3 regions of the Pseudoalteromonas sp. J2K-J979 genome follow, and region 1 is predicted to be linked to each of the others. Evidence: predicted binding sites of a transcription regulator. Region 1 holds the regulator's gene; each other region holds the start of a gene.
The links. Region 1 encodes MetJ, which represses methionine synthesis genes. Its sites were predicted from a motif close to TAGACGTCTAGACGTCTA; they were not measured.
Positions count from the first base shown of each region.

Region 2: a site for MetJ is predicted at 2,535-2,552, ahead of AC3KVK_RS13000 (methylenetetrahydrofolate reductase). Genes of this name have one in related genera too.
Region 3: a site for MetJ is predicted at 2,012-2,029, ahead of metA (homoserine O-succinyltransferase MetA). Genes of this name have one in related genera too.

Region 1 is NZ_CM200281.1:3,175,595-3,181,058, reverse strand. Features, by position in the region: gene AC3KVK_RS14485 (DUF904 domain-containing protein) at 1-164, opposite strand, end outside; gene AC3KVK_RS14480 (23S rRNA (adenine(2030)-N(6))-methyltransferase RlmJ) at 451-1,293, shown strand; gene metJ (met regulon transcriptional regulator MetJ) at 1,575-1,898, opposite strand; gene metB (cystathionine gamma-synthase) at 2,136-3,395, shown strand; gene metL (bifunctional aspartate kinase/homoserine dehydrogenase II) at 3,401-5,464, shown strand, end outside.
Region 2 is NZ_CM200281.1:2,827,202-2,832,665, reverse strand. Features, by position in the region: gene AC3KVK_RS13005 (helix-turn-helix transcriptional regulator) at 586-1,290, opposite strand; gene AC3KVK_RS13000 (methylenetetrahydrofolate reductase) at 1,536-2,492, opposite strand; gene AC3KVK_RS12995 (M16 family metallopeptidase) at 2,729-5,464, shown strand, end outside.
Region 3 is NZ_CM200281.1:696,263-701,726, forward strand. Features, by position in the region: gene AC3KVK_RS03365 (GAF domain-containing protein) at 1-1,047, opposite strand, end outside; gene AC3KVK_RS03370 (DUF3313 family protein) at 1,248-1,958, shown strand; gene metA (homoserine O-succinyltransferase MetA) at 2,093-3,040, shown strand; gene AC3KVK_RS03380 (homocysteine S-methyltransferase family protein) at 3,030-4,091, shown strand; gene metH (methionine synthase) at 4,101-5,464, shown strand, end outside.

The sequences.
Region 1 (5,464 bases):
TGCTTTTCATCGCTTTCTAGAGCTTCAAGCTGCATGGTTTCATTCTCATCAATAAGTTGCGTGTTTTGTTGCTTTAGATCCACAACCTGTTGCTTAAGGGTGTTATTTTGCTCGATTAATTGGTTGATCAGTTGTTCGAGTTGGTGAAGAGTGTTGTCTGACATAATGCGCTCTTTAAACTGGTTATAATAAAAGTGCAATTTAATCTAAATAAGCAGCGAATACTACAGCTATTGCCTTTAATCCATGGATTATTAGTCTTTTTTTTGTAACCCAACCTCAACTTGGTTGATTTCATGATAAGAGAGTGGGAGGCGAGTTTTTTTTGGTTGATAATTGCCCTCAGTAATATGCTTATTTTCATTTTAGCCGTCGTTTCTGACATTTATTTGCTATTGTTTTGACCATGTGTTTCACTGCGCAAAATTGATTTTAAGATGGGGTTTGATTGTGCTGAGCTATCGTCATTCTTTTCACGCAGGTAACCCTGCAGATGTCATTAAACATTTGGTTTTGCGGGAGGTGCTTGAGTACTTAACGCAAAAAGATAAGCCATTAGATTATATTGATACGCATTCTGGTGCTGGGTTATATGCACTTGCCTCTGAAGAGGCGCAAAAAACGCAAGAATTTGAGCAAGGCATTGCAAAACTTTGGCATTATCAAGGAGTGAATAAAGCCATTGAAAAGTATGTCGGCTTAATTAAAAACTTTAACTTAGGAGCTGATAGCCTAACATGTTACCCCGGTTCACCTGCGGTGGCAGATGCTGTCTTAAGATCAATCGACAAATCTTGGTTATTTGAGCTTCACCCGCAAGATATTAAACGCCTTGATGAAAACCTTAATCGCAAACGAAATGTGAAAGTAAAATTTGAAGATGGTTTTAAAGGGCTGATTGGATTAGTGCCACCAGCTTCACGTCGTGCTTGTGTTTTAATGGATCCTCCATATGAAATAAAGTCTGATTATGACAAAGTTGTCGATACGATTTTTAAAGCGCATAAACGTTTTTCAAGTGGCACTTACATGATTTGGTATCCGGTTGTACAACGCGAACGAATTGATCGTATGGAGCAACGCCTAGCTGATTCAGGGATCCGTAATATTAGTGTTTTTGAGTTGGCAACCAGCGCCGACAGTGATGAATTTGGTATGACGGCTTCAGGAATGATCGTAGTCAACCCTCCTTGGACACTTAAAAAGACGATGGATGAAGTTTTACCAGAGCTGGTTCAATTGCTCAGTGATGAGGATGGCTTTTATCGTTCAGAGCAGCTCGTAGTTGAGTGACCATTAACGTGGCAAAGTAGCTTCCAGAGCTTGGGGGGAAAATTAACAACTCACTTGACCAATTGAATTTCTATGGTGATTCTGAACTACTTATGGAGTTTCAAGTAGAATTGACATCGTCTAACTATGTCGCAATTCCAAAATAGAGTGAGCTAATTCCTGATCTTAGAATCAAGACTGTAAAATACTTTTTACGTACGCTGAAGAAAAGATAAGGAGATTATTTTTAGAAACGATGCCATTCACCTAGAGTAAATGGCATTAATTAACTTCGAGGCTTTTTATTCATCTTCGAGTATCGGCAAGTCTAATCCCATGCTTGTCATAATTGCGCGCACTTCCGCTGGAACATGCTCAGGGTTGTCTTTTCTAAGATCTTCATCATTTGGCAGCGGTTGGCCTGTAAATGCGTGCAAAAATGCTTCGCAAAGTAATTCACTATTTGTGGCATGGCGAAGATTGTTCACTTGGCGACGAGTACGCTCATCTGTTAATACTTTTAACACGTTTAGCGGGATAGATACGGTGATTTTTTTCACTTGCTCTGATTTTTTACCGTGCTCTGCGTAAGGGTGAATGTATTCACCATTCCATTTTGTTGCCATAAGTTTAGATTGCCTTTTAATAACTGCGTGCCTGTTTGCCAATGAATTAGTCTGAAGATAAAAATATTATCTATAATTTTTAGTTATTGGCTTTATCGTGGCGAAATTTTATCGGTTTAAAATATATAGTCAATTATCATTTATTTAGCTATTTAGACGTATAAATGTTTTGACTTCTCGACCTGGGTGCTCTAACCTTTTAGACGTCTAAACATCTAACTGTTTGCAGGTTTTAAAATGAACAAAGCTAAAAAAGCGACAATCGCAGTCCGTAAAGGAATTGAAGCCGATAAACATCATGGCGCAGTTGTTCCTCCTCTTTTCTTATCAACGACTTACTCTTTTGCTGATTTTGATACTAAGCGTGCTTACGATTATGGTCGTAGTGGTAATCCAACGCGCGATATTTTAGCTGAGACGTTGGCTGAGCTTGAAGGTGGGGCGAAAGGGATCGTCACTGCAACAGGGATGGCGGCAGTTCACTTGGTAACTCAACTATTGTCTAGCAATGACACGCTTGTGATCCCACATGATTGTTATGGTGGGAGTTATCGCTTATTTACAAGTTTAGAAAAACGCGGACTCCTAAAATTAAAGGTGGTTAATTTTACTCTTGATGAAAGCTTTGCAGAAATTGAAGCGCTTAAACCTAAGCTGATTTGGATTGAAACACCTAGCAATCCATTACTCAGGTTAACTGATATTGCCAAAGTGGTTGAGACGGCAAAAAATAGTGGTGCATTAGTCGCTGCGGATAACACCTTTTTATCTCCAGCTTTACAAAACCCAATCGAATTTGGCGTCGACATCGTTGTACATTCAACAACCAAATATATTAACGGTCACTCTGATGTGGTCGGTGGTGCAGTGATTGCGAAAACTGCCGAGTTAGGTGAAGAGCTTGCCTGGTGGGCAAATAATATTGGCATTACTGGTGCGCCTTTTGACAGTTACTTAACACTGCGTGGCATCCGTACACTCAATGTTCGTATTAAACAACACGAACAAAATGCATTTTTAATCGCAGAGTATTTAGAGCGAAGCCCTTACGTCAAAAGCGTGTATTACCCCGGATTAGAATCACACCCTCAGCACGCATTAGCGAAGCAACAGCAACGAGGCTTTGGTGGCATGGTGAGTTTTGATATAAAAGGCGATATTAACGATGCAGCACGGTTTTTAACAAACTGTGAGCACTTCACGTTAGCTGAATCTTTAGGCGGCGTAGAGAGCCTTATTTGTCATCCTGCAACTATGACACATGCCGGTATGGATCCTAAAGCGCGTCTTGAAGCTGGTGTGGGTGATACACTTATCCGTATTTCTGTAGGGATTGAAGATGCTAATGACCTATTGGCAGATCTTGAGCGTAATTTTGAACAAGTTCGCCCAGGAGAAAATCAACCAGCATCCCGTATTGGTGAAACTTCAGACAACAAACAAACAGACGATAACTGTGCTAACTTTGTTAGCCCTGCACATGTCGCATTATGGTAATTAAAATGAGTAGAGCAGTTCATAAATTTGGTGGGTCGAGTTTAAGTAGTGCTAATCGTTATCATGCGGTTGCAAATATTATTCTTAGCCAAGCATCTGAAGGAGATGTTATTGTCGTCTCGGCAGCAGGTAAAACAACGGATACCTTAGTTAAACTTTGGCAAAGTTACGTGCAACAAGATCAGCAAGGGTTAGCAGATATTTTAGCACTGCTTGAGCAGCATCAAAGTGAATTAATACAAGAATTATTAGTTGCGCCATTTCAACAACCTGTCCTTGTGGCATTGGCCAGTGAATTAAGCGAAATATCTCAAAAAATCAGCAATGCACACCTACAAGAAGCGCAACTTTTAGCGCATGGTGAACTATGGTCTGCAAGGTTGCTGGCTCACTATCTCAAGCAGCTAAATGCAAACGCGCAAGCATTTGATGCAAGGCAGTTACTCACTTTGGTTGATGGCCAGCTACAGCATGATAAAAATCAGCAAGCATGTCAGCAACTAGAATTAGCGCAGTACAATGTTGTTACGGGTTTCATTGCTGCGGACGAAGCAGGGAATACAGTGACGCTAGGGCGAAATGGCAGTGACTACAGCGCGACGTTGTTGGCTCGCTATATTGATGCACAGAGTGTGTCTATTTGGACTGATACTCAAGGAGTCTTTTCGACCGATCCTCGTAAGGTAAAACGGGCGATCCGATATGGAAAAATTTGCCGTGCTCAGGCTAATTTACTCGCTCGGCTTGGAAATCCTGTGCTTCATGCTAAAACCTTAACTCCGCTCAAAGGCACTTCGATTAAATTAGTTGTTCGCAGCAGCTTTGATAGTAGTAGTGCTGCAACCGAAATCGTCACAGAAGGGTTAGCGAAACAAAAACGATTTATAACGAATCTTGATAATTACGATCTCTTAAAAGTAGCTGATCTACATGAAGGTGAAGTGGGTGAATTAAGCCGTGTTATCCAGCATGCATTACATCATTTCACGCAGGGTGCAGACACGTTTTTATTGGTCCCTGCACAACATAGCAATCAAATCTCAGCGTTGCTTTCTGGGCGAAGCAATTTGGTGGAGTCAAACGTATCAGGTATCGCAATAGTATGTGAGCAAGGGGCAGGTCATGCACTAGCAACACAAGCGAAGGCAATTTTAGCCGACAATAATGTTACGCTACGTTTTGTGTTTTCACATGATGAATACTGTATTTTATTATGTGAGCAGCCACTCGATACAGATAGGCTAACGATTTTACATGATCAGCTTGTCAGTGTGTCACAAGAGCTTGCTGTTGTTGTAGCTGGTTTAGGCAATGTGGGCGCTGTGTTTATAGAGCAGCTTGAAAAACAGTTGCTTCGCTTAAATCAATTGTTACCAGTTAAATTAGTGGGGCTGGTTCGTAGTCAGCATATGCTATTTAATCCAAGTGGACTCAACCCCGAAAATTGGACTGACATATGGCAAAGTCAGTCAGTTGCATTTGACAGTGCTGAATTGGTCAATCACTTAGCTGAATTAGATTACGAGCATAAAGTCGTCATCGATATTACAGCCAGTGAATCGTTTAGCCAGTTATATCCACAATTTGTTGATGCGGGATGCCATTTAATTTGTGCAAATAAGTATGCAGGTACAGCTGAGCTTACTTGGTATCAGGCACTACAAGAAAATTTAAAACTGCGAAATTTACAATGGCGTTATAATACCTCTGTCGGAGCGGGACTTCCGATAAACTTTGCTTTGAATGACTTGCTGAATTCAGGTGATAAAGTCGAACGTTTAACTGGGGTTTTTTCGGGAACTCTTTCGTGGTTATGCGCACATTATGATGGCAGCCAGGCATTTTCTGAATTGGTTATGCAGGCTAAAGCGATGGGTTATTCAGAACCGGATCCCCGGGAAGATTTATCCGGCCGTGATGTACAGCGGAAATTATTAATATTGGCTCGAGAACTTGGATTAACGTTAAATCTAGATGATATTGAATTGAGCCCGTTGATGCCACAGGCATTAATTGATGGTGATTGGGATTTCTTTATAAATAATTTAGCGCTACTAGATGAATATGTA
Region 2 (5,464 bases), 350 kb from region 1:
AAAACCGAAAATTGATAATTTCGGTTTTTTTATGCGCTTTTACTGAGTGTTATTTGTAAAGGGCTTTACCTGATTTCTTGCTAAATGAAAGTTAGAAATACAGGGACTAAAACAGCCATGGGTTTTGTTCTTATTGAATATAGTACCTCTATAGCTGGATTGTTTTAATGTTATTAGCCCCCAGAAAGGCTATTAAACAAAGTTGAACAAGTATTCAAAATATTAATAATATTGGTATTAAAGATCCGAACTAAAATTTTTTAAGCGGTAGAACTTGCTTATAATTTATCTAATTTCAGCTGATTCTACAGTCGGTACTCATGAGATTAAGATTGGCTTTTTATTGTAAATATGTTCAGCGTAGTAAAGACAAGCAAGTAATTGAATATAGTTTTCATCGGCTTCTAAGTGGTATGGTGATTTATTTGCTATTATCTGTGGCTGGGCGTATTCATTATTATGAATAGCTCCGCGGTCACTTTGTAAAAATATAGTAAGTAATATTTTACAATAAACCGACTGTGGAAGGTTATCTAACCAAAAATTGATGATTTTCTGAATATTCAAACAAACCTGATCTCTGCCTTAGCAGATCTCAGGTTTATTAAGGATAACAGTACCTTGTTGCATTGCTCGGGGTAAAAATTTTTGCGCCCAATTGACTAGTTCTATGCGATTACGGGCATTAGTTTTTCTAAATGCGCTGTAAAGATGGGTTTTAACTGTATGGTCGCTAATATGTAGTTTTTCAGCGACATCTTTGTTTTTAGCGCCCTGTGAGATGAGATGAATAATGGTGCGCTCACGCTTGGTGAGCTTGTCTAGTGAGTCGTTGTTTTGCTCTGAAACCTCATATTTAGGTTGTTGGGCGAGTAAATTACCAAACGCCTTACAAATAGAGCTACGCTTAAACCACAATTCATTATTTAAAATTTTATTGATCCCTTTTAGTAGAATATCAGGAGTATCATCATGGTAGAACACACCCTTGACATTAGCCATCAACAATAATTGTTCTGATATTTCTTCTTGCTTAGCATTGTAAACAATCACACGATGATCTCTGGCGAGCAACATGAGATGTGCTGGCAGCATTTCATTCCAGGGGGTGTCTCGCGCGCATATCAAATAAAGATTTTCTATTTTAGCTTCATCTAATTCAGGTAAATTAGTGTCGACTTTGACATTACAACACATTGTTTCTAGCACTTTCAGTAGCACATTGATCGTATTGGATTCTTGATAGTGTGACGATACTTGCAGATATACATTTGACTCTTGCCAATTCACTTATAACTTCCTTTTATAGGTTGTATAGATTTTTGAAAGCGGGTTACCAGCGTATTTAAATTGGAAACTAATGTAAAATAATAAGCTAGATTTTTATGCTATATAAAAGCAGGCAAAAATCACATCGCGTTATAGATAGAGTAATTTATCTATATGACAACGCTGTTATTTATGTGGTAATAGCGCAAGGTCTAAAACCTAACCTTGGGGTAAAGGTTAGGTTTTTTGAGTTGCTTTAAGATGGGTTAAGCAATTTGTTTTTCGGCTAGGTTGAGCTCCATTGTCGCTTTAAGTAACCGGTATAAATTGATGGATGCATCAATTTCTTCTTTACGGTTGGTTAAGCTTTCAATATTTAAACCCAACGGCACATCTAGGTGGGCGCAACTACGTAAAATCTGGTTTAAATTTTCACGGCAAATACGAATCGATTCATTAAGTGAATCTTCGGCATCTAACATGCGCCATTTTGTCGCTTCAGGGACTGCAATACCTAACCACTGCATAAATTGCAGGGTTTTTTCACCGCCGCAGGGGGTGAAGGTTAAGATCACACGGTTAGGTTTAATGCCTTCTTGGCGGCATGTTCTGGCATAACTGGTGATTAAATCAATGGTTGCCTGCGCATCATAAACAGCTTGCGAAATAAAGAATTGGCAGCCTTGTTGGGTTTTTTCGATCAAACGCGTATGTTCATTCCGCTTTGAGGCATGGCGCTCTGCAATCGTCACGCCGCCTAAGAAAAAATCTTGTTCGCTGTCAGCCAATGTTTGATAGGCATCAGGTAAGCTCAGTTTGATGTCGCCTTCTGAAGAAGGACTGCCGACTAACACTAAATTTTTCAGATTGAATACTTGCTTGGTTTCGTTTAACCAGTCTTTAAATTCTGTCACCCCACGCTGGGCGACACTTTTATAGGTAATGACATCAAGTTTAGATAATTTACTTAAAAGTTGACTGTACTTACGCGGGTCAACCGTTTGTTTAAATGGAAAGGGGCGAGGGGCACTGATGCGGCTGCTTTCGTCTTGAATATCGTAAATAACAACACCATCGTATTCAATTTCATGCAGACGGCTCAATAATTTATTGGCGATGGTTTCTAATTGTGCATTATCGGTATCAATTTTAGGTGGAGTAGTACCAATAAGGTAAACACCTTGATTTGCATCTTCAATTTTCTCTTGTAGCGATAATGCCATGACCTTGCCCTAACTTAATTCAATCTATGGCAACTAATATAGCAGCCATTTAGACGTCTATATAGATTTTTTTTAGTGAAAGTTTTTCATTAAAGTTGAATAAAATTCATATTGAAGGAGAGGGCTGTTAGTCAAACGACACATCTATTTACAAACTTTCATCGTAATCAGTCGCGTAATAATCAATGCTTGAGCATAATAGGCCGCGATATAACAAAAACACTTAAGGGATCACCATGAAATTTAAACTTTTAGCGACCAGCTTGGCAGTGTCTGCCATTTTATCGGGCTGTGTTGTCCATGTAGATGCAGGTAACAAACGAGATAATCAAGCAACCGAGCAAGCTACTTATACGGTTGAACAAAATAATAACAAACGACAGGCCAGCAGCCACAGTAGCGATAAAGTGTTTTCGCATAACTATGTATTAGAAGAGCTGCCAAATGGTTTACGTGTCATGGTGGTTAAAACAGATTACCCAGATGTTGTATCGCTGCAAATACCTGTTTCGGTCGGCTCACGTAACGAAGTGGAAGCGGGCAAAACAGGTTTCGCTCACTTTTTTGAACATATGATGTTTAAAGGGTCAGAAAAATACCCGCAAGATGTGTACTCGGATATTTTAAAAAACTCAGGGGTGGATAACCGTGCTTACACCACCAATGATTACACTAATTATCACCTGAATTTTTCAAAAGAGCATTTAAATAAAGTACTCGAAATAGAAGCAGATATTTTCCAAAACTTGTCGTATACCGAAGAACAATTTCGTACCGAAGCTTTAACTGTTAAGGGTGAATATTTAAAAAATAATGCCAGCCCAATTCGTAAGTTACTTTCTGCAGTTCGAAACGAAGCGTTTGAAAAACATACCTATAAACATACCACCATGGGCTTTTTTGAAGATATTGAAGCCATGCCAGATCAAATGGTGTATGGACAAGAGTTCTTTGAAAAATTTTATAAGCCTGAGTATGTATCGTTAGTGATTGTGGGTGATGTCGACCCACAAGAAACCATGAAAATGGTGAAAAAACATTGGGGAAATTGGCAAAAAGGCGATTATGTCGCCGATATTCCGGTTGAGCCAAAACAGCAAGCAGCTAAATACATCCATGAGAAAAATGATGGCTTACCAGGTCATTGGTTATTAGTGTCGTATAAAGGCACGGCATGGCAGCCCAAGCAAAAAGATCGCGCAGCGCTTGATTTAATCTCTCAGCTTTATTTTTCAAATAACTCAGCACTGTATCAAGACTTAGTGGTTGATAAACAAATTGCCAGCCAAATGTTTACATACAACGCGGAAACCAAAGATCCGGGTTTATTACATGTCTTTGTTAAAGTTGAAAAAGAGCAAGACTTAGCGGTCGTGCGTGATGCGATTAACCAAACTTATGCCAAAGCGCGTACCGAGTTGGTAGATGCAGGTAAACTTGCGAGCTTAAAATCAAACTTGAAATACAGCTTTGTCGGTGGGCTTGATTCATCTGAAGCGATTGCGTCGACACTTGCGTCTTACATGCACTTTGAGCGTGATCCAGAAGTCATTAACGACCTGTATGCCTCAGCTGATGCGATTACAGCACAAGACATCAAAGATATTGCCAACCAATACTTTGTTGATGAAGCGCGCACCACAGTGACCATGTCTGATTTAGCGCGCATTGAAGGGTTTGAAAAAGAGGTGAGCCTCAATCAGTTGGTAAATGATATCAACAATAAGCCGACAGAAGTCGCGTTTAATGTCCTTGATAAGAGCAATGATTCACCGCTGGTGGATGTAAACTTTTTATTTTACACCGGCGCTGCGGCTGATCCGGCTGGTAAAAAAGGGTTAGCGGCATTAACTGCTAGCTTATTGTCGCAAGGTGGATCACAAAGCCGCTCATATAACGACATTAAAAAAGCCATGTATCCGATTGCAGGTAGTTTTGGCGCTCAGCTAGATAAAGAAATGATTTCGTTACGTGGTCGTGTTCATAAAGACAATGCTGCTGCATGGTATGCGTTGGTGAGCGATCAATTGCTGAATCCAGGTTTTCGTGAAGAAGACTTCAAACGCCTGAAAAAAGAGCAAATAGATGGCTTAAAGTCAGGCTTAAAAGCATCTAACGATGAAGAGTTGGGTAAAGAAGTGCTGTATCACAAGTTGTATCAAGGTCATGCCTATGAAAGCTACAACTATGGCGACTTATCTGATTTAGAATCAATTACTTTGGATGATGTTAAAGCGTTTTATAAAACGCAATTCACCCAAGCTAAATTGAATTTAGGGATCACTGGCGCATTACCAGCTAAAGTGAAAGCGACGATGCTGCAAGACTTATCTGGCTTGCCAAAAGGCGATGAAAAGCGTTTAACCATCGCGGACGCGCCTAAATTATTAGGCCGACATGCATCCATTGTAGAAAAAACCGCTAAGTCGACCGCAGTGTCGTTTGGTTTCCCTATCGAGACGATTCGTAGTGACAAAGATTGGGCTGCTCTTTGGTTGGTTCGCTCTTACTTTGGTGAACACAGAAGCTCGAACAGTTTCTTGTATCAACGAATTCGCCAAACGCGCGGTATGAACTATGGCGATTATTCTTACATTGAATACTTCCCACGTGGTAGCTTCCAAACCAAGCCGGATGCAAACTTAGGCCGCTCTGAGCAAATCTTCCAAGTGTGGTTACGCCCACTGCGCTCTAATAACGATGCGCATTTTGCTACCCGTACTGCAATGTTTGAACTTGATAAACTAATCAAGGACGGCATGAGTGAAGAGAATTTTTCTGCAACCCGTAATTTCTTAGTTAACTTTGTACCGCAATTAGTAGCAAGCCAAGATCGCCAACTCGGTTATGCCCTCGATAGCCAGTTCTATCAAACGGATGAGTTTGTAAGTTATGTGCGCAAGCAACTTGCCAGCTTAACGGTTGAAGATGTAAACCGCGTTATTCGTGACAACTTACAAACCGATAATATT
Region 3 (5,464 bases), 1.1 Mb from region 1:
GGTTACCTGCGTGGAGCTATCAATACTAATCGGTTGGTTGATATCTTCAATTAGGCGCTCAGCGATTTGAGTGAGCTCAGCTTCATCAAGGGCTTGGTCGATAATTATAATAAATTCATCACCGCCAATACGTGCGACTAAATCATAGCCTCGCATTGCTTTTACCATCCGCTTACTGACTTCAACCAGTACTTTATCACCTGCATGATGGCCGTATGTATCATTTATCGGCTTGAAGCCATCTAAATCAAGGTATAACAAGTAAACATAGGCAGGTTGACGGTCAAGACGAGCTGAAATGCGTCTGAGTTCATTAAACAGCGATTTTCGATTTGCAAGCCCGGTTAAATTATCGTGAAGTGAATCAAACTCAAGTAGAGTTTGAAGTTGTTTTCGCTGTTCGACTTCTCGTTGCAGCTCTGTCAGGCTGTTTTGCAATTGTTGTGTGCGAGACTCTACTTGGTGCTCTAATTCGTTTTGGTATTCAGCTAAGCGCTGATTGGCTTCATATAAAGCTTGTTGGTTATTAAAGGCATCAAGTGCGGATGCAATGACATGACTGATGGTATAAAGCACATCAACCATGACTCCAGAGTATTCATCTTCTCGTCGATAAGACTGAATTATAAACGCGCCCAAGAAGTTTTCTCTGATAGTCAATGGAAAGCACAGCCATTGTTGGGGTAAAGAACCAAGCACTTTGACTTCGCCTTTATCTATTAGCTCAGAAAGTTGTGATAAATTAAAGTTACACACTTTTTTCTGGGCTAGGGCGTAGTAAGTGAGCGTACTCGCTAAGTCATTGAGTTCAATGCCATTGAGATCTTCTGCCTTAAAGTCATCTTTGACGTCATGGAAATACGGGAAGGTGAGCCGCTCGTCGTCACCTAAAAGTACCACGTAAAAATTATCGGCATAGGTTACTTTTTGTAAAATACAATGGATATCGAGCAAAAATCGCTGAATAGAATCACTGCTATTGAGGCAAGCAACAATGTCTGTCATTCGGTCAAGAACCCCGGATTCATTTAGACCAGTGAGTGCCATGGGCTGTCCTTGTGATAAAGTTAAAAATGAAAAAGTACTTATGAAATAAAGATAGTATTATCAGTGAGATTTGTGAACTTTATCCCTGAAAAAGCTTGTTTTAATTACGTGTTAAATTGCATAGTAAGCATTACATTATTCATTCGATTTGACATTTTATCTGGAACATAAACTTAAATAGCTAACATTAGGGAGTGAAAATGCATAATAAATTACGGAGTGTTTCTCAGAAATCTACATGGTGTGCCATTTTATTGAGTGGGATCTTAATGGGGTGTTCAAGCACGTCATCTCATCAGGCAGTATCACCTGCAGTGTCCCATGATGGATTAACGTTAATCAAAGAAACACGTTCAACAATTGTGTATAAAAAGTCACCGGTAGATTTTGGTTCTTATTCAACTATTCAGATATTGCCCAGTCAAGTTGCCTTTAAGAAAAATTGGCAGCGAGACTATAATCGTACAGCTGTTAGTTTGAGTGAGCGGATCTCTGATAAAGAAGTAACCAACATTAAATTGGTGGTTACAGAGTTGTTTGATGAGGTGTTTCGCACCGAATTTGGTGAGGTTGGTGGATACCCGCTTGTGCAAGCACCTTCACAAGGCACATTATTGTTACGTCCTTTTATAATTAATCTTGATGTTTATGCCCCAGATATTAATTCAAGCACTCGCGGGCGCACCTATGTAGAGGCTACAGGGCAAGCCACCTTGTATTTAGAAATATACGATGCAGTTAGTGGTGAAATTTTAGCGCGAGTCAGTAATGCGCAAGAAGCAGGCGATAACGGCTATCATCAGTGGGCTAATCGAGCGACTAACCGAGCTGACGCAAAACGTGTGATGAAAAAATGGGCTCAGACACTCAGAGTCAGCTTTGATAAAGCACAAGAGAACCACGTGAAGTAACATGATTTAAGCGCTGTTCTGGCAAAATCATTTAGGAGCAGCGCTATTATAATTGGACGTCTAAACATCTAGAGCTTGAAATTTCCAGATATCTAGTCATAATTGCAGGTAGTTTTGCTTATAGAGAAATAACGATGCCAATTACTGTCCTTGATGAACTCCCTGCTATTGCACAATTACGCCAAGAAAATGTGTTTGTGATGCCTAAAACTCGGGCTAAAACGCAAGAAATTCGTCCAATGCAGTTGGCAATTTTAAATTTGATGCCCAATAAAGTCGAAACAGAAGTACAGTTTATTCGCTTATTAGCTAACTCTCCGTTACAGGTGAATGTTGATTTATTGCGCTTAGACACCCACAGAAGCAAAAATACCTCTGAGCAGCATCTAGATACGTTTTATCGTTATTTCTCTGAAGTCAAAGATCTTAATTATGATGCACTAATTGTCACCGGAGCTCCTTTGGCACACCTCGAATTTGAAGAGGTTGCATACTGGGAAGAGCTTAAAGTGATTTTAGATTGGGCAGAACAACATGTTACCTCAACTCTTTTCTCATGCTGGGCCGCTCATGCTGCGCTTTACCATCATTATGGGTTGAAGCGAGATTTACGTGAACAAAAGTTATGTGGTGTGTTTCAGCATCAATGCTTTTTTGAACATGCCGCCTTGACGCGGGGTTTTGATGATGAGTTTTTGGTTCCTCATTCTCGCTATGGCCATATCGAGGTGAGCAAGATTCAACAGGTCGTTGAGTTAACTATTTTAGCTGGGTCAGACACGGTTGGCGCGTATTTGACAAAAAATACCTCCGGGAGCCAAGTGTATTTAACAGGTCATCCCGAGTATGATGCGGATACCCTAAAAGGTGAGTATATCCGTGATTGTGCGAAAGGATCGGATGCGCCTAAACCCGAAAATTATTTTGTCGACGATAACCCAGATAACAAACCGTCAAAAACATGGCAAAGTCATGCCTTTTTATTGTTTTCGAATTGGTTAAACTATTATGTGTACCAAACGACGCCTTATGATATTAACTTAGTTAGCCAGGATGTGAGGACTAACAATTATGCCGAATAAAGACAATACAGCCCAATTAAAAGCCGCGCTAGATGAACGTATTTTGATTTTAGATGGTGCGATGGGGACAATGATCCAAGAATATAAATTTTCTGAAGAAGACTATCGAGGCGAGCGTTTTGCTGATTGGCATGTATTGATTAAAGGTAATAATGATTTGTTGAGCCTGACTCAGCCCGATGTGATCGCAAAAATTCATCGTGATTATCTCCAAGCAGGTGCTGATATCATCGAAACAAATACGTTTAACTCAACCACCATTTCAATGGAAGACTATGAAATGGCACACTTAAGTCGTGAAATAAACCTAGAGTCGGCTAAATTAGCGCGCACCGTATGTGATGAAGTCACTGCGCTTGAGCCACATAAACCGCGTTTTGTTGCTGGGGTTTTAGGGCCGACTTCTAAAACCTGCTCGATTTCGCCAGATGTGAATGATCCGGGTTATCGAAATATTACCTTTGATGCGCTGGTGGAAGCGTACATCGAATCGACCTTGGCGTTAATGGAAGGTGGAGTCGATATTATCTTAATTGAAACTATTTTTGATACCTTAAATGCCAAAGCTGCATCATTTGCAGTAGAAGAAGCGTTTGAACAAGCTGGACGCGCATTACCCGTGATGATCTCTGGCACGATTACAGATGCATCGGGACGCACATTATCTGGGCAAACTACCGAGGCATTTTACAATTCAATACGCCACATTAAACCGATTTCAATCGGGCTTAATTGTGCTCTAGGTCCTGATTTATTGCGCCAATATGTCGAAGAACTCTCACGAGTCTGTGAAACATATACCTCGGTCCATCCCAATGCAGGTTTGCCAAATGAGTTTGGAGAATATGACTTAGAAGCCCCCGAAATGGCCGCTGAAATTATCGATTGGGGTCAATGTGGTTTTATCAATATTGTCGGTGGGTGCTGTGGTACAACGCCTGCACACATCAAAGCATTTGCGCAAGGACTCGCAACGGTTGCCCCTCGTCCATTACCAGAACTTGAAGTTAGGATGCGTTTATCTGGTTTAGAAGCCTGTAATCTGAACTAAGGACTGATAATGACTCAAAATACTGCCGTGTTTACCAATGTAGGTGAACGAACCAACGTCACCGGTTCAGCTAAATTTAAACGTTTAATCATGGAAGAAAACTATGAAGAAGCGTTAAGCGTTGCCAGAGAGCAAGTTGAAAGTGGTGCGCAAGTTATTGATATCAATATGGATGAAGCCATGTTGGACTCAAAAGCAGCCATGGTGAAATTTCTAAATTTAATCGCCTCAGAGCCCGATATTTCTCGGGTGCCGATTATGGTCGATTCATCGAAGTGGGATGTGATCGAAGCGGGTTTAAAGTGCATTCAAGGCAAAGCGATTGTTAATTCAATTTCCCTAAAAGAAGGGGAAGAACCCTTTATTCGTCAGGCTAAAATCATCAAACGATTTGGCGCCGCAGCTGTGGTGATGGCATTTGATGAAACAGGGCAAGCTGAAACGCAAGATCGGAAATTTGAAATTTGCCAACGTTCTTATCGTATTTTAGTGGACCAATTGGGATTTCCACCGGAAGACATTATTTTTGACCCGAATATTTTTGCGGTCGCGACGGGGATTGAAGAACACGATAATTATGCGGTTGAGTTTATTGAAGGAACACGACGCATTAAAGCAGGGCTACCTCATTGTAAAGTTTCTGGTGGTGTCTCGAATGTGTCGTTTTCTTTTCGGGGTAATAATCCGGTTCGTGAAGCGATTCATTCGGTGTTTTTATACCATGCGATTAAAGCAGGCATGGACATGGGGATTGTTAATGCAGGTCAATTGGCTGTGTATGATGATATTCCCGAAGAGCTGCGAAAGGCTGTTGAAGATGTGGTTCTCAATAAAGATGCTGGAGCGGGTGAGCGCCTTGTCGAGCTGGCGCCTAAATATTCTGGGATGGCGCAAGCTGAGCGCGTCGAAGATTTAGAATGGCGCACTTGGCCTGTAGCCAAACGTTTAGAACATGCCTTAGTGAAAGGCATTACTGACTTTATCGAAGCTGATACCGAAGAGTGCCGTTTGAGCTTTGAGCGCCCAATCGAAGTGATTGAAGGCCCATTAATGGATGGTATGAATGTCGTCGGTGACTTGTTCGGTGAAGGTAAAATGTTTTTGCCGCAAGTGGTTAAATCAGCGCGAGTAATGAAGCGCGCTGTGGCTTATCTAAATCCGTTTATTGATGCACTCAAAGAAGAAGGGGCAACCAACGGTAAAATAGTGATGGCGACGGTAAAAGGTGATGTCCATGATATTGGTAAAAATATCGTTGGTGTCGTATTGCAATGTAATAATTACGATGTGGTCGACTTAGGTGTGATGGTCCCTGCTGAGAAAATTTTGCAAACAGCTATTGATGAAAAAGCCGATGCGATTGGATTATCAGG